3 regions of the Alteromonas macleodii ATCC 27126 genome follow, and region 2 is predicted to be linked to each of the others. Evidence: predicted binding sites of a transcription regulator. Region 2 holds the regulator's gene; each other region holds the start of a gene.
What was found. The regulator LexA, encoded in region 2, represses DNA repair genes until DNA is damaged. The targets are predictions, from matches to a motif close to TACTGTATNNNNATACAGTA.

Region 1 (6,632 bases), 1.6 Mb from region 2:
ATGTAAGTTTAAAGATATCACCTACGTAAATGGTTAAACCGTCTTTAGCGTAAATTTTACCGTTGGAAGTAGTGGTAACGGTAGGCTCTACACCTAGCTCTTCAAACAGCTGTATAATAGCCACTTCGCTTAGCTCAGCACCAACCACTTCACAACCTTGAGCCAGTAACCAACCAATATCACGGGTCTTTCCACATAGTGGTACAAAAATGCGCTTTAAAGATGTGCTAGGACTATCGTCGCCAAACAGAAAAGACGCATACTTTACTAAAAGTGCATTCCCTTCAGGTTCGTGAAATCCAATCTCGTTCTTTTGCCATTTACTGTGCCAAAAACTATGTTCCATATAAACCTCAAGTAGGTAAGCGATATATCTCTAAAAAAACAGGCGTTTTTATGAAGGGTATTAGAAACAAAAAAGGTAGCGAGAAACGCTACCTTTTAAACAAAATTAGTTATCAAGCGGTGTATTGAAGTCTTCAGATAACTCGAAGTCACCTTCAACCGTTGTCACTTTGTTGTCTACAAAGTTAATCACCATTTGCTTTTGAAAATCTTCACCACGCTTTTTCATACCGCGCTTCATATCGTAAACGTAGTACCAAGTGTCATCGTCGAATGAGTCTTGAACAACAGGGTTACCTAGTACATAAATAACTTGTTCTTTTGTCATTCCAACGCGCAGCTTTTCCACATCTCTTTGATCAAGGAAGTTTCCTTGAGGAACGTCGATTCGATAAATCCAGTTCGAGCAAGCGGTTGATGTTAGTGTGATACCAAGAATTACTAATAGGTGTTGCAACTTCATGCGTTAATTTGTCCAGTATTGCCTTTGTTAGTGTCAATGAACTTCGCTAAAGCGAATTTCGAGACTGTTTTATTGCAAGCGCGAAGGCATGCTACATTGACAACTATGACCAATCAACTGCATTTTAGTTCGATGCTGCGCTTTTAAGCAGTTCTTTTGCATTCGCTAGCGCCGATTTGGTTACTTTATCACCGGCTAACAGTCTTGCAAGCTCATCGATCCTGTCTTGCTTAGTCAGCGCCAACATCTGGGTTTCAGTACTTTCCCCGTCGGTAAGCTTGGTAACAAACAATTGATTATGTGCCTGTGCCGCTACTTGAGGTAGATGGGTAACACACATTACTTGCGATTGTTTACCTAATTTACGTAAAAGCCCGCCAACGATTGATGCTGTTGGGCCGCTAATGCCCGTATCGACTTCATCGAAAATCATAGTAGGGGTAGCGTGATGGCCGCTCGCGATAACCTGAATAGCCAGTCCTATACGAGAAAGTTCACCACCTGATACGACTTTTTCTAATTTGTCTGCATCTTGACCAGGGTTGGTAGACACTTTAAATTCTACGGTATCTAGACCTGTGCTCACCGGCTTCTTAAGTTCGTCGTATTGAATCTGAATATCCACTTTTGCGTGGGGCATATTCATTTGGCGAATTTGCACTTCAATATCTTCGCTTAGCTTACCAGCAGCACGTTGCCTGCTCTCGGAAAGCGCTTTGGTCGCGGTTAAATACGTTGCTCGTGCTTCTTCTACTTCGCCTTCAAGCGTACCTAACAGTGTTTCCTGTTCCGATAAAGCATTGAATTCGGCGGCTAGCTCTTGGTGATGCTGATAAAGTCCCTCTGGCATCACAGTATGTTTACGGGCAAGTTCCATCGCCTTCGCATAGCGCGCCTCAACTTGCTGTAAGCGAAGTGGATCGATCTCTAAGTGATCGCAGTAGCTACGTAGCTCTCCTGCCGCTTCTTCTACTTGAATTGCTGCATCATTAAGCATTGCAATGATTGGCGTTAAACTAGCGTCGTGCGCCTCTAGTTCGCCTAAACGTTCAATACTGCTTTGTATAACTGACAATGCGTTGCCTTCATCGCTTTCATATAAATTGTATACGCTGGTCTGTGCTTGCTCTAAAAGGCTTTGCCCGTTACTCAGGCGTTTGTGCTCTATTTCTAACTCTTCAAATTCACCCTCTTCAATGGCGAATTCATCAAGTTCTTGAACCTGATAAGTTAACAGCTGAATTCTGTCTTCGCGCTGCTGGGCTTGTTCTTGAAGCGCCTTTAACGTGCGCTGCTTATCACGCCAAAGAGAGTAGGTTTCTCTAACTTGCACTAATATGTCGTCGTGCTTAGCGTAACCATCAACTAATTCCCTTTGGTGGTCTTCTTTCAGCAACTGTAGGTGAGTATTTTGACCGTGAATGGCCAACAAAAACTGGCCTAAGCCTTTTAACTGCTGAAGTGAGGCGGGAATACCGTTGATAAAAGCTTTTGAACGGCCTTCCTTTGAAATAACTCTGCGAATAAAGCAGCTATTCTCATCTTCATCTGAGGTGAGCTCATGTTCATCGAGGAAGGCTTTAGCTAATACATTGCCGTTTAGAGAAAAGTGAGCAATGATCTCCGCTTTTGCGCTGCCTTTTCGCACCGCATTTGCGTCGGCGCGCTCGCCTAAGCACAAACTTAAAGCATCAATGGCGATGGATTTACCAGCACCGGTTTCGCCGGTTATAGCAGTCAACCCGTTTTCCAGTTGAACCGATAATTGTTTTACAACAGCAAAATTTGAAATAGAAAGATGCGCTAACATAACCACACTCGAAAAAAGTTGAACATGATGATATATACAGTAACTGATAATATATACAGTATTTTTTCCGTGTAAAGTTAAGTCGTAAATATTTTACTTAAAAATTAAAGTGGATTGTGAAAAGTTTAAAGAAATCAATATTGTATAGAGCGTTTAAAAAGGAGTGGTTATGAGTAACCCATTAATAATAGGCTGCGCTAGATGCGTTCGTTACAGTGGTTATACAGTAGTAAATTAGCTCAATGCTAAGTAGCTGAATAACTCAAAAGCTAGCGGTAAACAATTCCACAACGCAGTAGAGAACCTGATAGCAAAAAGGAGAGCGTAAGCTCTCCTTAAAATTCAATTTCAATTAAATAGCAGGTAGTCCAAATGACTATGTGGTTTACCAGCAATTATACATTATTGCTGTAGCTCACCGCTGCCAGACTCAATGTGCGCGCGCACAAACCACTGGAACTGTTCTAAATCTGCAAGTTGGCCGGTGATCATATCTTCCGATACTGGGTCAATTTCACCTAAAAGCTCTAACGCTTTTCTATGGTCACCATTTACACCGTCATATACGGCATCCAGCGCCTTAAGGTGGTCAAGTACTAAACCTTTACCCAACTCATAATCGTTCCAGCTGCGACCTTCAACAATGGCTTTCGGTGTACCTTTAGGTACGCCACCTAACGTGGCAATTCGCTCTGCAATTGTGTCGGTCATTTCGCGTACCGCATCTACCTGCGGATCCAACATTTTATGCACACCGATAAAATTTGGTCCTACTACATTCCAGTGAATGTGCTTCAACGTTAACTGTAAATCTAATAGTGCAACCAATCGCTGATCCAATACCTTGATTGTTTTGGCAGCTGCATCGTTATCCATTCCAGGGGCTGTAAATTTGATATTGGTGTTACTCATGATATCTCCTATTGAATGCAAATAAGTCAGCGGGATGCGAAACATCATTTAGGCCAAATAACAAAGACCTTGTGCTGACGACTTGTTGTAATAGGTGCAACAGGTATGCCGAAAACTTATATTTCTATAAGTCTTGGTTTTCGTTAAGGAAATTAGAGAAGATTAAAAAATCTTTATTTTTCAAGCCTGTAGCAATCAAGAAAATGCTACAGGCTTATGTAATAAATGCACATGGAATCAACTAAATGGAGCAGGGAGGTTAGTAAAGCTTACTACCCCAACCTAACTTTTTACGAAGTACATTGAAGTAGCTGTAGCCCTTAGGGTGAACAAGATGGAGTTTGTCTACGCTTTTGTTTATTCGAATTTCATCGCCAGGTAGCACCGGCAGAACAATATGGCTATCGCAACTCACTTGTAGCGAGTCACTATTAACCTTTGATACTTTCATCGATACCTGACTGTCAGCATCAACAACGATTGGACGGCTGCTCAGTGTGTGAGGAAACATGGGTACCAACGTAAGTGCATCTAGCTTGGGCATAATAATAGGGCCGCCCGCTGATAAAGAGTAAGCCGTTGAACCTGTAGGTGTGGCTACTATTAATCCGTCGCTGCGCTGACTGAATACAAATTGCTCATCGATGTAAATTTCAAATTCCATCATATGGGCAACTTTTCCGTGGTGAAGTACCACTTCGTTTACAGCAGAGTTGTTACTTTTAAGCTTTTCGTGTCGATAAACTTCTACTTCAAGTAAGAAGCGCTCTTCTACTACGCATTCACCGTTAAAGATAAGGTCAAGTTGTTGAACAATATCATCGGGGTGGATATCAGTTAAAAAGCCGAGATTTCCGCGGTTTACACCGACAACGTGAATGTCAAAGCGAGCGAGCACACGTGCTGCACCAAGCATGCTGCCGTCACCGCCTACCACAACGGCAAGGTCAGCCTCTTTGCCAATAGTGACAAGGTTACAGCTTTTGAAGTTTTCGGTTTCAAGTTCTTCAGCAATACTTTCCTCAACCAATAATTTACAGCCTTTTGCCAATAAATATTCGGCAAGAATGTTCAGGCTGTCGTGGGTTGCAGCGTGCTGAGGTTTTCCAATTAAAGCAACGGTTTGATAGGGCATGGAATGCTAATGTCCTTTCATTTCCAATGGTTGGACATTAGCACAGGTTTTTTACAAAAGAAAAGCGTTAAACGGCACACAGCGCAAGGTTTAGCGATCTTCTAACCGATTATAGTCGAGAAGACCGCCTTCAATAGGATAGCGCTCGCTAGACCATTGCATTAGTTTATCACTAAACGCCCAAAAGTTAGGGTTGGTTCGGCGCATGCCAACATCGATGAGCAAGGCTTTGTAATCGGCTTCGCTTTTAATAGATTTAAGCTTCTCAATCGAAGACGTTATTTCTGAGGCATTGATATACCAGAATGCGTCAGGGTAACTGCCCAACAAACCATGAACTAGCGTGATTGAATCTTTAGAAGGCTCCCGGTTTTCCTCTTCTTCAAATAGGCTATTTACATTGTAATGCGCACTATTTCTAAGGGCAGTGAATACATCAATGTTGTCTGGGTTTTTGTCGTCTTGAATCACAATCATGGTAGTTTCAGGCATCAAGGTCGCTTGTTGAGCAGGAAGTGAATCTAAGCGCTCTAATGCTTCGAACTGTTCAGCTGATAGCAAACGTTTATTGTAGGTTGAGGCGTTCGGTTGAACCTTAGCCAAGTATTGCGATAACAATTGATAAAGTTCTTGTTGAGGATTATCTGTTTCGAACGCTATGCCAGAAGGTTGTTCGAAACTGTTGATATCACCTTCCAAATAATCGGTAAGTTCAGGGCTTGCGTTTTGATACCAATCGTCGAGAAGGTCATGGCGGGTAGTTGGAGGAAGCAGATTAAGGAAGTTCGATTCACCTTCCATGCGCAAGAAATCCATGTACAAACGGGTCAATAACTGATGGCCATAATTGCCGTAAACATCAAAGCCAGCCACAAGCAAATAGTGAATGCGCTCTAACAAGGCATAGTCAATCACCCATGCTGTTTTAGTGGGCTGGCCAACCATCCCCTTAACAACTGTGGCATTATCGAAATGACGAAATACGGTTAAGCTGGCATTGGTATTATCGCCGTCGCCATCCCATATACTCGACACACTCAAATGCTCTTCATTTTTGAATTCATTGTTCAAAAAGGTGGTTCTTGCACGCATATATTCGCCTTGGCGCTTTGCGTATTTAACCCAGTTTACCGCAAGGGCTGAGCTATCTTTTTCAGCGGGAAGGTGGAGGTTTTCTTTTTGAGAAGCGTAAAAAGCATTTACTTTTTCAGAGGCTGCAATGTCTGGGTCGACAAAGAACACCCAGAATCGATCGTTAATGACGTTAAGAGCGACTTGTCCTCTGCACACGGGACCTTTGATATAACCCATAATGGTGTTTTGCGCGCGCTCAAGCATAAATCGATAACGACTTTCTACTGGCAATAAGGTAAAGGCCGTTAATGGGTTGGCCGCCACTTGGGGTTTGTATGATGGCAATGTTTCTACAGAAAATTCTGCGTCGACAAACCACGATTGCCATTTATCCATCAGTGTTTTATTAATGGCGTACGCTTGATGTGTTTTACTCACAATAGTTGAATGCACTGGCTGTAGACGATAGTAAACGCGCTCGACCTCCGGGTCGTCGAAGGGTCTGCGAGTAGCAATAATATCTAACGCTTGTCCGGGTGGTGTACGCGAGCGCACTAGATTAAAAAACTGAGGCGTTTTACCTTTTTCTGAAATATCTTCGAAATAGAGGTGAGACGTAAACAAGTGTTCGTAAATATAGCGTGCGGAAAGCTGCATCTTGTTGCTATCCCCATTAAGCCATACTTCCAAATCAGTTATGTTCTCATTCAGTTCTTGTGAGAGCCCTTTGGGTAAAGGTAACGGCGCGCCATGGTTTAACCACTGAATGAGTGTATTGTGCTCTGCATCCGACAGGGCTGGCAGTGCGTAGGGCATGCCTCCCAGGGGCTGGCCTGCTATGTACCCGCCCATTTCATCTATTGTTGGGCATTGGTTTTGTCGATTTAAGCTTA
Region 2 (6,632 bases):
TAGTTTCGCTAGCTTAGACGGAACTGAATCCCAACAAACGCTCGAAATCACTTCTTATGCGGACAAGGCCCCGGCTTATGCTCGTACTACTGTGATGACACCAATTTATAATCACGGCTTTGCTATTGCTTCGACCAATGGTGTAAGTGAACTTATCACGGTAAATGCTCGCAACGTGGGCGCATTTTCGCTAGAAGGCAATACGCTTAAAAATACCTATGTGTATCCGTATAAACTGCCAACTAAAGGCGAAATTAGAAGCGTGCATACCCAAGATGTTGATGGTGACAATAATGATGAAATCTACCTTCTTACTCAACAGGGATTGTCTGTAATAAAAGACCGCGAAAGTAACGCAGAAGCGGTGTTTATTATTGAAGATAGTATTATTTCTGGCTTATTTTACGACATCAATGGTGACGGAGTTGATGAAGTTGCTTATTTATATGGGAGCGAATATTACAATGCGACTTCTATTGCCATTGTAGATGTTCGCACAGGTGAGCAGTTGCAACAGTACGATATTGACGGCGTCAATAACCTTTCTTTTGGTAACGTAGATGATGACGCATCGATAGAAATGGTAACGAACAATGGTTATGTATTTGATATCGAAAGCGGTGCCAACCAATGGCTATACGGTAGCGGGTTCAGCGACGCATTTGTTGTGCTGGGTGATATGAATAACGATGGTGTAGATGAAATCATCGGTGCCGATAGTTGGAATGATATCTCAATCTACTCAGCAGTATCGAAAAGCAGTTTGGCAACGGCGGAACATGGTGACATTTGTGATATCGCCTATAGTAAAGAAAGCCCAGCTACAGAAGGAATAGTGGTTGTCTCCGAGTGTCAGTGGGGACAAGTTAGAGGTTTTGCATTAGAAGCGGGACAAATCTCTGAGCAGTGGGCTCTTAACCACAACACTTACAGTGGCATGTCACTTCTCATTGACGATTTAGACAATGACAATGTGGACGACATTATTTGGACTGGTGAGAACCAAATTTTAGTAGCGCAACAAGATGCCAACGGTGAATATGCCTTGTCAGATATAAAAGGTGCGCCGCGCGCGAGTAGATATCATGCCGCGGGTTGGGCACCTTATGGCGATAATGATGAAAGAGCCGTCTTTGTTAGCGATACAAGTAGTTACGAATCATCTATTCAGATTTTATCGGTAGATAAAGAGGATAACTTTGCGATAAGTGCTGAGGTTGGCGAAGATGTCTATAACTATAGCAAACCGGTCGTTACAGACTACAACAATGACGGTGTGGGTGAGTTACTAATAGGGGCACTGGATTATAGTTCGTCGTTTAATGTCGTGAGACTTACAGATAACGCTATTCAGTGGACACTGAACAATAATCAGAATAGTGAAATTTCGTTTATTGAAGCCATTGACGTAAATAACGATAGTTACGCCGATGCAGTTATTATTGAGAACAATCGACTTAAAGCGTTTGATATCGAGAATCAGGTGCTTATCGACTCAATCATTAACGATTTTTCAATTAATGCGCTTGCTGCCTCTGAAAAAGACGGTGTGCATTATTTTGCTGTTGGGGGCTATAGTTCGCTCAAGCTCTATAAAATGCAGGATGGTGAATTTGTTGGATTGAATGAATTGGAAACCAATTGTGACCAATTGCTCACGGTAAATTTTGATAGTGATAGCGAACTTGAATTTGCGTGTTTAAATAGAAACTACAACACCATCAATGTTTATGACGTGGCGAGCGATGCATTAGAACTCAAAGACGCTATAGCACCGTCATTCTACCCTCAGTATATAGCGGCTGTTCCAACGACGTCGTCTAATCAGTCGATTCTCGCTATCTACCAGCCTAACGAGAATGACTATTCGTACAATTATTATGACAGCATCGCATATCGCGTGGTTGAGGTTGATAATAAAGGCAATGTGGTGTGGCAAAGCCCTGGACTTGGGCTCGATAATGTTGAAGGCATGCGCACACGTCAAAATAGTGATGGGGAGCTGGAGTTACAAATTAGTAACCCGAACATGGCTCTTCTCGTAAAATAAGAGGAAAGCACTTGTCGTAGGCTATTGCAGATCGCAAAAGACGCGGCAAGTGCTTGTTATTTAGTTTTAGGTGTATATACTTACAGGAACTGTATGAACAGACAGGTCTTTTATGCGCCCACTCACAGCTCGACAAACCGAAGTTTTAGAACTTATTAAAACAACCATGTTAGAAACGGGAATGCCGCCTACTCGTGCGGAAATAGCCCGTCAGCTTGGCTTTCGTTCTGCTAATGCAGCAGAGGAACATTTGAAAGCATTGGCGCGTAAAGGCGTGATTGAAATTTTGCCTGGTACGTCTCGTGGCATTAAGCTCAATATCCCTCTTGATAACGACGCACAAGAAGAAGAAGGCCTACCGTTAATTGGGCGTGTTGCAGCCGGTGAGCCGATCTTGGCGCAAGAGCATGTTGAATCGCACTACAAAGTCGATCCTGCACTGTTTCAACCCCATGCCGACTTTTTGCTACGCGTTAACGGTATGAGCATGAAAGACATTGGTATTTTAGACGGTGATCTTCTCGCTGTTCATCGCACCACTGATGTACACAACGGTCAGGTGGTTGTGGCGCGTGTCGATGAAGACGTCACCGTAAAGCGTCTAGAGAAACGCGGGCGTGAAGTATTGCTTCATGCTGAGAATGATGAGTTTGCACCAATAAAAGTTGATTTGGCGACTGAACATTTTGCGATAGAAGGCATTGCGGTGGGTGTGATCAGAAACGCTGACTGGATGTAGTATTTTAGCTTGTTTGTATAAAAGCGGCGCGTTAGCCGCTTTTTTTATGTCTTTTGTTCCTGTTTTTTTCTTCAATCTGCCAACTTAGGTTTTATCCTGCCCAGCAAACCTGTTGGTTTTCTGCGCGCTTATTTTTATCATTACTCACGTTATTCTTTCTATGAATGCTTCAAGTATTTTCCATTTTTTATTTTGAATTTTGTTTGAAATCGACATTGAGTAATCGATTACTTATTGATTTCTTAACTAGTTAGTCGAGCATTTACTTTAACCCCGTGTTCAAAATGCCTGTTTGATTCCAAGGGCATCTCACAGCAATGGCTTTCTCTTTTTGCACGTGAAATCCCCCGCGACCATTTTAGTAAATGATTAAAAATTAACCACTTCGTTAAATTTTTAATAGAAAAGACTAGACGGCACGACATTATTGCGCAATTCTTATACAGAGATTAACAAAATAATAACAATGACTCTAAATTTGTTTTACAAGTTGAGGTTATGGGTCAATCGTTCGCAAACCATTTGGTAGGGCATCGCGCAAATTAATCAGCGTCTTTGACCACGCCATTACGGAGGTGCTGAGTGAAACAACTAACGACCGTTTTCGCAAAATGGTGTTCTAGTATACCAATTTTGCTTTTTTCCCCTTTGCTTTTTGCGCAAGAAGCAAGCGAAGAAGCCTCTTCGCTTAATTTGAGACGCGGTGCTACCGACATCAGTGGGCAGGTATACGACCTCCATATGTTGATGTTCTTCATTTGTGTAGGTATCGCGGTTGTAGTTTTTGGCGTGATGTTCGCCTCAATGTATCTACATAGAAAGTCCCGTGGCGCCAAGCCAGCGAATTTTCACGAAAACGTGAAGGTCGAAATTGCTTGGACCGTTATTCCTTTCCTTATTCTTATCTTCATGGCGGTACCCGCAGCGAATACTCTAATTGCTATGGAAGACACGTCTGAGCCTGACATGACGGTGTTAGTAACAGGCTCTCAATGGAAATGGCATTACAAGTACATGGATAGCGATGTAGAGTTTTATTCTTTACTCGCCACTCAGCGCGAGCAAATAGAGAACAAATTCCAGAAAACAGATAACTACCTGCTGGAAGTTGACCGTCCCTTGGTTATTCCTACTGGGAAAAAAGTACGCTTTCTTATTACCTCTGACGACGTTATCCACTCTTGGTGGGTTCCTGACTTTGCCGTGAAAAAAGATGCCAACCCCGGCTTTATTAACGAGTCTTGGGCCAAGGTGAATGAGCCGGGTATTTATCGCGGACAATGCGCAGAGCTTTGTGGTAAAGACCATGGCTATATGCCGGTTGTGGTAATTGCTAAAGAACCCGCCGAGTTTGAAAAGTGGATGGGCGAACAAGAAGAGATTGTTCGTAAAGCAAAAGAAGAAGAGCAGCGTCTACTTTCTATGAATATGTCTATGGATGAACTGATGAAAGAGGGCGAGCGAGTATACAACGCAACGTGCGCTGCTTGCCATATGCCAAATGGTGAAGGTTTACCTGGCGTGTTCCCGGCATTAAAAGGCAGCAAGATGGCACTAGAAGATCAGCAAGGTCACATTGACATCGTGCTGCATGGAAAGTCAGGAACAGCCATGCAAGCGTTTGGAAAAATGCTGAGTCTTAAGGAAATTGCCGCCGTAGTCACTTACGAGCGAAATGCCTGGGGCAATAAAACTGGCGATATGGTTCAAGCCAAAGATGTAAACGCAGTGGCAAACGGAAACTAGGAGCAGACAATGAGCAAAGCAACTGAAGTTATTTCGCCAGATACCTCTGCGCCTCATGACGGTCACCTACATGATGACCATGAACACCACGATCATATTCCTAAAGGGATAACGCGTTGGTTGTTTACCACTAACCATAAAGACATAGGCACACTTTACCTGTGGTTTGCCTTTATTATGTTTTTAGTTGGTGGTGCGATGGCCATGGTGATCCGCGCTGAACTATTCCAACCCGGTCTACAAATTGTAGAGCCAAACTTCTTTAACCAAATGACTACGGTACACGGGCTTATCATGGTATTTGGTGCAGTAATGCCAGCCTTTACTGGGCTCGCAAACTGGCTTATTCCCATGATGATCGGCGCCCCTGACATGGCGTTACCGCGCATGAATAACTGGAGCTTCTGGATTTTACCAGGTGCCTTTCTCATTCTATTGAGCTCGCTCTTTATGGAAGGCGGCGGCCCTGCTTTTGGATGGACTTTCTACGCGCCCCTTTCAACGACTTACAGTGGCGATTCGACAGCGTTGTTTGTGTTCTCTGTTCACATCATGGGTATTTCATCCATTATGGGTGCGATTAACGTGATTGTGACCATCTTTAATATGCGTGCGCCAGGCATGACCTGGATGAAAATGCCGCTGTTTGTATGGACGTGGCTTATCACGGCATTCTTGCTGATTGCGGTAATGCCAGTGCTCGCCGGTGCGGTTACCATGGTGTTAACTGATAAGTTCTTTGGCACGAGCTTTTTTGATGCTGCTGGTGGCGGCGACCCGGTTATGTTCCAGCATATTTTCTGGTTCTTCGGGCACCCTGAAGTGTACATTATGATCTTGCCCGCTTTCGGCATTATCTCGCAAATTGTTCCTACCTTCTCTCGAAAGCAGCTGTTTGGATACGCGTCTATGGTTTACGCCACGGCGTCGATTGCGCTGCTCTCTTTTGTTGTGTGGGCTCACCATATGTTCACCACGGGCATGCCGGTGTACATGGAAATGTTTTTCATGTTTGCCACCATGCTTATCTCGGTGCCTACTGGCGTAAAAGTGTTTAACTGGGTAGCGACCATGTGGCGCGGCTCACTGAGCTTTGAAATGCCAATGATGTTCGCTATTGCCTTTATTGTGCTGTTCACCATTGGTGGGTTGTCAGGGCTAATGTTGGCGATCACGCCCGTGGACTTCCAATATCACGACACTTACTTCGTTGTAGCCCATTTCCACTATGTACTGGTAACTGGCGCGGTCTTTTCCATCATGGCTGCGGTGTATTACTGGTTGCCTAAATGGACGGGAAAAATGTATGACACAGCTTTAGCTAAATGGCATTTCTGGTGCTCACTGGTATCGGTCAATGTGTTGTTCTTCCCTATGCACTTTGTGGGTTTGGCTGGTATGCCACGCCGTATTCCTGACTATGCATTGCAGTTCGCTGATTTTAATAAATGGATAAGCCTGGGTGGTTTTGCATTCGGTTTATCTCAGCTCATCTTTCTTGCCCTGCTTATCAAGGCATGCAAAAAGCAAGGTGAGCCGGTATCAGCGCAAGTTTGGGACGGCGCAGAAGGATTGGAATGGGAAATTCCATCACCCGCTCCTTATCACACGTTTGAAACGCCACCTGTCGTTAAGTAACGGTAGGTGGAGTTGTGAATAGGTCATTCCTTTCAACCGGCAAAAGCCGATGGGAATGACATTCACACATTGCAGGTGGTGAGGGAGATAAACGACTAAACAAGCGTTTACCAACCTTCATCTATGGATTTACCCGGAGGTCACGTGATGTCACAGCAAAGCGCAAACAACAAGATGGTTATTAAACTTGTTGCTATTGTCATTGGCATGTTTGGCTTCGGCTTTGCCCTTGTTCCCTTGTACGACGTATTTTGCGACGTTACGGGAATTAACGGAAAAACCGAAGGCACGGCTGCGGTTTATCAATCGGTTGAGATTGATGAGTCGCGAGAAGTGACCGTCGAGTTTATTACTCGCACAAATACCGGTATGCCCTGGGAGTTTCGTGCTGAAACCAAGCGCGTGAAAGTGCACCCTGGCGAACTTAATACGGTATCGTTTTATGTGAGAAACCCTGCA
Region 3 (6,632 bases), 340 kb from region 2:
AGATTGAAGTCAGCGTGCTCATAAAGATAGGCCGTAAACGTAGTTTGATGGCTTGTTCTACCGCGTCATCACGGGTCAGCCCTTCTTGCTCTCCTATACGAGTCTGATGCACGAGTAAAATGGCATTGTTCACCACAAGCCCTAGCAAAATAATGAAGCCAATCATGGTTAACAGGTCCATGGGCTGGAAGGTAAAGATGTTCATGATACGAATAGCAATCACCCCGCCCACCGTGGCTAGCGGAATAGAAAGTACTACCAGCACGCTGTCTTTTAACGATTTAAACAACCCCGCCATTAACAGCAGTAGCAACACCATGGCAAAAAGAAAGTTATCAGCCATCGAGGCAATAGCGCCTTTTAAGCTATCCGCGCTACCACCATAATTAATAGCGCCATCGGTAGGCATCATGGCCATAATGGCAGGTTCAACCTCAGAGGTAATCACTTTCATGGCTTCTTCTAAACTCATACCCTCTGGCGGATTTACGTTTAGCGTAAGGGTTCTTCGACCATCAATGCGCTGAATACGACTTGGCCCTACGGCTCTTTCAATACCTACCAGTTCGCCTAATTGCACCACCTCGCCTGATGGCGTCATGACTGGCGTGCTATTTAAGTCTTCGGGTGTAAACCAGGGTGCTGAGCGAAAGATAATATTCATGCGTTTGGTGCCATCGAAGTACTCCCCCACATACATACCATCACCCATGGCACGTACCAGGTTCCCCATACTGCCCCGATTTAACCCGACTTCCATCATTCGGCTGTCATTAGGGTAAAAGCGTAGCTCTGGTTCGGCTTGCTCTAGAGGAGGATTCGAACGCGCATTAGCGTTAGGGAAAACTTCTCTCAATTTATCTAAACCTGCTTGCGCAGCGATGCCGAGCATGGCTTGGTCGGTACCTTGAAGATGAATGTCGATTGAGCGACCGTTTCCAAAGCCGCCGAACAAATTGCCTTGTTGTGAAAAGGTCTGTGTATCCGGCAAATCCTTTAAAATTTCATCGCGAACAATGGCTTCTAACTCTTTGACCTTAGACTGATCTTTAGCGCGCACACCCAAATTGCCGCCATTTGGCCATGTGATAATGTAGTAGTTTTTCAGCGCTGGCTGCTTTTCTCCGTCCATATAGGGCTGCAGTCGCTCAACGATAATTGGCATCACTTCTTCACTAATAAAGTTTTCACTGGCACCCGCAGGCAAACTTAAGAAGGCGTCAACAGCATCGCGTTTTACGGGCGGCAAATAATCCATGGAAGGCATAAGCAAAACACTACCTGTAATAGGCACGCCCATGAGTGTTATGACTAATAAAAGGCGGCGAAGCGGCGTACTTGATAGCGACATAATAGCGCGGGTTATCTTAGCCCATACCCGCTGTAAGCTATCAGCTGGCATATTGCCATTAAGGTATCTAGCGGCAACAACAGGCAATACCGTTACCGCAACCACTAGCGACATACACACTGCAATGGCAATGGTAAGAGCGAGGTCAGCAAACAATTGCCCTTCAACATCTTCCAAAAACATGACGGGAATAAAAATAGCAACGGTGGTGGCTGTTGACGCCATGAGGGCACCAAACACTTCTTTCGTTCCCCGATGGGCACAATCCTCCATGTGCGTTTGTGAATTTGGGTCTCTATTTTCGATTTCGGCTTCGGCGCTCTTGCGCGTTCTTACAATGTTTTCCAGCACGACAATAGCGGCATCTAGCACCATACCTACCGCAAAGGCGAGTCCTGCCAGTGAAATGATATTGAGCGAGCGACCGGTAAGTTGAAGCACCACAAAAGTGCTAAGTAGTGAGATAGGAATGGCCAATGCCACAATGAGCGTTGCCCGCAGCTGACGCATAAAGAGCCAAAGCACGGCAATGGCAAGCAGCACGCCTATAAATAAATTGCTGGTAACTAGCTGCACCGCTCTATAGATAAACACTGAGGCATCGAAGCTTTGCGTCATTACTAACTGTTCAGGGGCCAAGTCCTGTTCGTTTATTTGTGCAACTTTTGCTTTTACGGCTTCTAAGGTAGCTAAAACATTGGCGTTGTTTTGTCTGTCTACGCGAATAGATATAGCCGGATTGCCGTTTTGCACACTGTAGTTTGCACCGTCAGCGCGGGTGATTTTAATTTCGGCAATGTCATTTAGAGTGATAGGGCTGCCGTCTCGCCATTCAAGGATCATTTCACCCATTTGCGTAGGCTCGTAGCGACCTTCAAAACGCAGGGTATAGCGTCTTCTGCCCACATCGACAAAGCCGCCTGAAATATCATTCGCACGCCCCAACTCGTTGGCAACTGCCGTTAGGTCAATGCCTAACTGCGCCGCTTTAAACGGATCGAAAACAATTTGAAACTCCTCAACGCCGCCAACACCGCTTTCCATTCGCGCCCTTGCAACGCCCGGGATGGATTCAAGCTGAGGTTTAATGACATCGGTAAAGAAGGTTACATAGGTATTAATTTCGTTTGGATTGCCCGGAAGGCGCTGAAGAAAAAAGTAGGTCAAAGCGGGGGCGTCTCCCCCACTTCCAGCAAGCATAATATTAGGGGACAAGGCATCGCGAGGTAGTGGCGGTACGCGATTCATGCGGCTAATCACTTCAATGAGCGTTTTCTGCATGTCCGTATCTAAACCAAACTCTAGATTAATCCACGCATTACCTTGGTTTGCCCATGCATTCATCGACTCAAGGCCAGGGATCCCTTGCAGCACTTCCTCTTGAGGTTCAATGATCTCCGACTCAATTTCTTGGGGCGACGCAGCGCGCCACGAGGTCTGGATATTAATATTCGGTCGTTCAATGTCAGGAAACAGCTGTACCGGTAAATTAAACAGGCTATATAGACCTAAAAACACCAGCAGTGTTATTCCTATACCTACCCCAGTCGCGTTTTTTATTGCTTGCTTAGTGATGTCCATAATATGGCACTTATGCTTTTTATTGTTTGGTTTACTATAGGTCGCAGGAATGACAGAAAAAGTTTAAAGCCATGACACTAAGAATTTCAGCGATTATTAACATTTTGTTTAAATGCCGTTTAAAAAACGTTATTTATCGCAGATGAGTGGACCTCAAAAATACGCCATTTGTCGGCGCTGGACATATTTGCTTACACCCACCGTTAATTAGGCGTCGCGACGTGGAGTGAGGGTAGGGATATTTTTAACTCGCCCTTCGGGAAGGTTTGGCAAGCATCACTATGGGAATTTAAAAAGCAACGGCCATTCCTACATTCCCACGCTTTGCTAGGAAACTTACCAGCACCTTCTGGGTGGGCAATCATCTATGCGGATTGGTATTGTTCTTTAAGTATCGAACAAAAATTTAGAGCAAAAAAAAAGCCGCTCTAGGAGCGGCTTTTTTCAAATACGTCAGCGATTACGCTTCAGCAATGATGATCACTTTGATTGAAGTGATAACGTCAGAGTGAAGTTGTAAGTCGATGTCATACTCACCAGTTTCACGAAGAGTACCAGTAGGTAGTTTAACTTCTGCTTTTTGTACTTCAACGCCAGCTGCAGTGATTGCATCAGCGATGTCACGAGTACCAACAGAGCCAAATAGTTTACCTTCGTCACCAGCAGGAGCTGCGATTGTAACTTCAGCAAGCTCAGCAACTTTTTCAGCGCGTGCGTTAGCAGCAGCTAGTTGCTCAGCAATTTTCGCTTCAAGTTCAGCACGACGTGCTTCGAACTTTTCAACGTTGTCTTTAGTTGCAGGAACCGCTTTACCCTGTGGGAAAAGGAAGTTACGAGCGTAACCAGACTTAACAGTCACTTGGTCGCCCAGGCCGCCAAGGTTGGCGATTTTATCTAGTAGGATGATATTCATCTTAGCTAACCCTTATATTCGCCAAATTACTTGTGTGAATCAGTGTACGGAAGCAACGCAAGGAAACGTGCGCGCTTGATCGCAGAAGACAGCTGACGCTGATATTTTGCGCTTGTACCAGTAATACGGCTAGGGACAATTTTACCGCTCTCAGTGATGTAGTTCTTAAGAGTAGCGATATCTTTGTAATCAATCTCAGTCACACCTTCTGCAGTGAAACGGCAGAACTTACGACGTCTGAAAAAACGAGCCATGGGTGATCTCCTTAAGCGTTGTCTTCAGTGGTTTCAGTTTTCTTTTCCGCGCGATCTTGGCGAGGAGCAGAATCGTCACGACGCTCACGACGAGGCTCTTCTTTCATCATTGGAGAAGGCTCAGTCACAGCAGTCTTAGTGCGCATAACCATGTTACGTAGGATCACGTCGTTGAAACGGAAAGCATTTTCCAATTCATCAACAGCTTCTGCAGACGCTTCAGCATTGATTAGTACGTAGTGGGCTTTGTGCAGCTTTTCAATTGGGTAAGCCAGTTGACGACGGCCCCAATCTTCTAAACGATGAATCTGACCACCGTCTTGCTTTAGGATTGTGGTATAACGCTCGATCATACCAGGTACTTGTTCACTCTGATCAGGGTGAACCATAAATACGATTTCGTAATGACGCATTATAGCTCCTTACGGTTGTAGCCTCGACAGTACAGCCGACTGTATGGAGACAAGGAACGAATTGGGATGGCTGTAAGGGCGCGCATTATACGCAGCAGTTACTAATTGCACAAGCATTAATCACCTTTAGAACAATCATTTGCCCTTTCCCCAAACACTACGCTCAGACATTTAATCAAAATACTGTTTATTTATACAGTAAAATACTGTACAGTTTTTGTGTCTTTAATAAACAGGGGACCTACCATGGCCATTACCACACAGTATGTTGTTACGCACAAAGGGGTAGAAAAATTGGTAACTACCGACAAAAAAGAAGCCGATCAGTATGACAAAATGCTCGATGCAGCAGATAACCTTGCTGACTACATTCATGCGAAGGGCATCAAGCTAGACGATAGCGTAGTGGAAGAGCTCACCATCATGCTGTCTAAAAACAAAGATAAAATCAGTAAGATTTTCAAAGGCGCTACCGCAGAAAGCGTATTAGAAGATGAAAGCGCAGAAGTGGTAAAGCTACAAGCTAACGGCTGATAATTTAGGCGCGCCTCTCTTTTGCGTCGTTATGATGAGCAATTAATAAGAGCAATTGCCGCTTTAGGCTGATGAGATCTGATAGCATAGCTATACGCAAAAATGTTATTTGATAACATTACCTCAACGCGGCAATGTGTTTTCTCTGGTTTTTAACTGGGTGAACAGACGTGTCGCTTTTGCTAATGTGAACATAAGACGTAAATACAGGTCGGGCTTAGCGTGAATACCACCAATAAAAAAAATAGCACTCACTCCCAGCGCAACGCAGTGTCTGAAGGGCACAACGCAGTGAATAAAGAGCGCAATACAGCGATTGAAGTTAGCAATTTACAGTTTTCGTACACCAAAGAAAGCCCCCCCATCATTGACATTAAAGCGTGGCAAGTTTCGCAAGGTGAGCACGTTTTTCTCTCAGGGCCTTCGGGTAGCGGAAAGAGCACATTGCTCAATTTGCTGTGCGGAACATTAACTCCAACTCAGGGCGACATTGCCTTATTAGCGCAGCCTTTCTCCGCATTATCGAACCGACAGCGGGACAAGTTTAGAGCACGCAATATCGGCGTTGTTTTTCAACAATTTAATCTTATTCCCTACCTTTCTGTGGCACAGAACATTAATGCGGCGGTGTATTTTGCAAGTACAAACGTCAGCAAGACAGTATCAGACGCAAAGCTTCGTCATTTACTGGACAAGCTACAGCTGCCTTCTCACGTGCTGCATGCGAAAGCTGACGCATTGAGTATTGGTCAGCAGCAGCGCGTTGCCATTGCCAGAGCACTGATTAACGACCCACAATTATTAATTGTCGATGAACCTACCTCTGCCCTAGATACCGATGCCAGAGATAGTTTTATGTCGCTGCTAAAAGACGTTGCAGGTGAAAGCACCATGATTTTTGTTAGTCACGATAAAGCCATGGAGAGTTATTTTGACCGCCACTGCAGCATGAGTGAATTAAGCCCAAGTACAAACCACATAAAAACGCGAGGCGATGAAGCCCCAAAAGCACAGGAGCGTGCGTAATGCTAAGTACCATTGCTATTGAAAGCTTAAAGCGCAGGAAAACAACGGCAATCCTCACACTTTTAAGCATCACCATCAGCATTAGTTTACTTTTGTGCGTGGACATTATTCGCACCCAAGTTAAAACCAGTTTTACGCGCACCGTTTCTGGTGTTGATCTTATTGTTGGCGCACCAAGTGGACAGCTTAATTTACTCCTGTCATCAGTGTTTAATATAGGCACTCCCACCAAAGGTATTGAATATAAAAGTATTGCGGCGCTTCAATCTAACAAGCAGGTATCGTGGCTTATCCCACTATCTTTGGGTGATACCCACAGAGGTTTTAGAGTAGTAGGTACGACCAACAGCTTTTTCGACCACTTTAAATACGGTGATATGCAATCACTTGAAATGGCAGCAGGCTCGGCATTTACGCAGCCACTGTCTACCGTTGTTGGCGCAGATATCGCCAAATCATTGGGGTACAAGGTAGGGGATAAGATTATTATTTCCCATGGTCTGGGTAGCGTATCGTTCAACAACCATGATGATCACCCTTTCACTATCTCAGGCATAGTT

Region 1: a site for LexA is predicted at 2,660-2,679, ahead of recN (DNA repair protein RecN). Genes of this name have one in related genera too.
Region 3: a site for LexA is predicted at 4,694-4,713, ahead of MASE_RS17955 (YebG family protein). Genes of this name have one in related genera too.

What each region holds. Positions count from the first base shown of each region.
Region 1 covers NC_018632.1:1,521,800-1,528,431, forward strand. The annotation lists gene tmpT (thiopurine S-methyltransferase) at 1-346, opposite strand, end outside; gene MASE_RS06530 (outer membrane protein assembly factor BamE) at 452-808, opposite strand; gene recN (DNA repair protein RecN) at 933-2,618, opposite strand; gene dps (DNA starvation/stationary phase protection protein Dps) at 3,021-3,530, opposite strand; gene nadK (NAD(+) kinase) at 3,790-4,665, opposite strand; gene MASE_RS06550 (fatty acid cis/trans isomerase) at 4,756-6,632, opposite strand, start outside.
Region 2 covers NC_018632.1:4,535,882-4,542,513, reverse strand. The annotation lists gene MASE_RS19325 (COG1470 family protein) at 1-2,050, shown strand, start outside; gene lexA (transcriptional repressor LexA) at 2,163-2,789, shown strand; gene coxB (cytochrome c oxidase subunit II) at 3,372-4,535, shown strand; gene ctaD (cytochrome c oxidase subunit I) at 4,545-6,173, shown strand; gene MASE_RS19305 (cytochrome c oxidase assembly protein) at 6,321-6,632, shown strand, end outside.
Region 3 covers NC_018632.1:4,199,731-4,206,362, forward strand. The annotation lists gene MASE_RS17935 (efflux RND transporter permease subunit) at 1-2,932, opposite strand, end outside; gene rplI (50S ribosomal protein L9) at 3,393-3,845, opposite strand; gene rpsR (30S ribosomal protein S18) at 3,872-4,099, opposite strand; gene rpsF (30S ribosomal protein S6) at 4,111-4,512, opposite strand; gene MASE_RS17955 (YebG family protein) at 4,759-5,046, shown strand; gene MASE_RS17960 (ABC transporter ATP-binding protein) at 5,269-6,072, shown strand; gene MASE_RS17965 (ABC transporter permease) at 6,072-6,632, shown strand, end outside.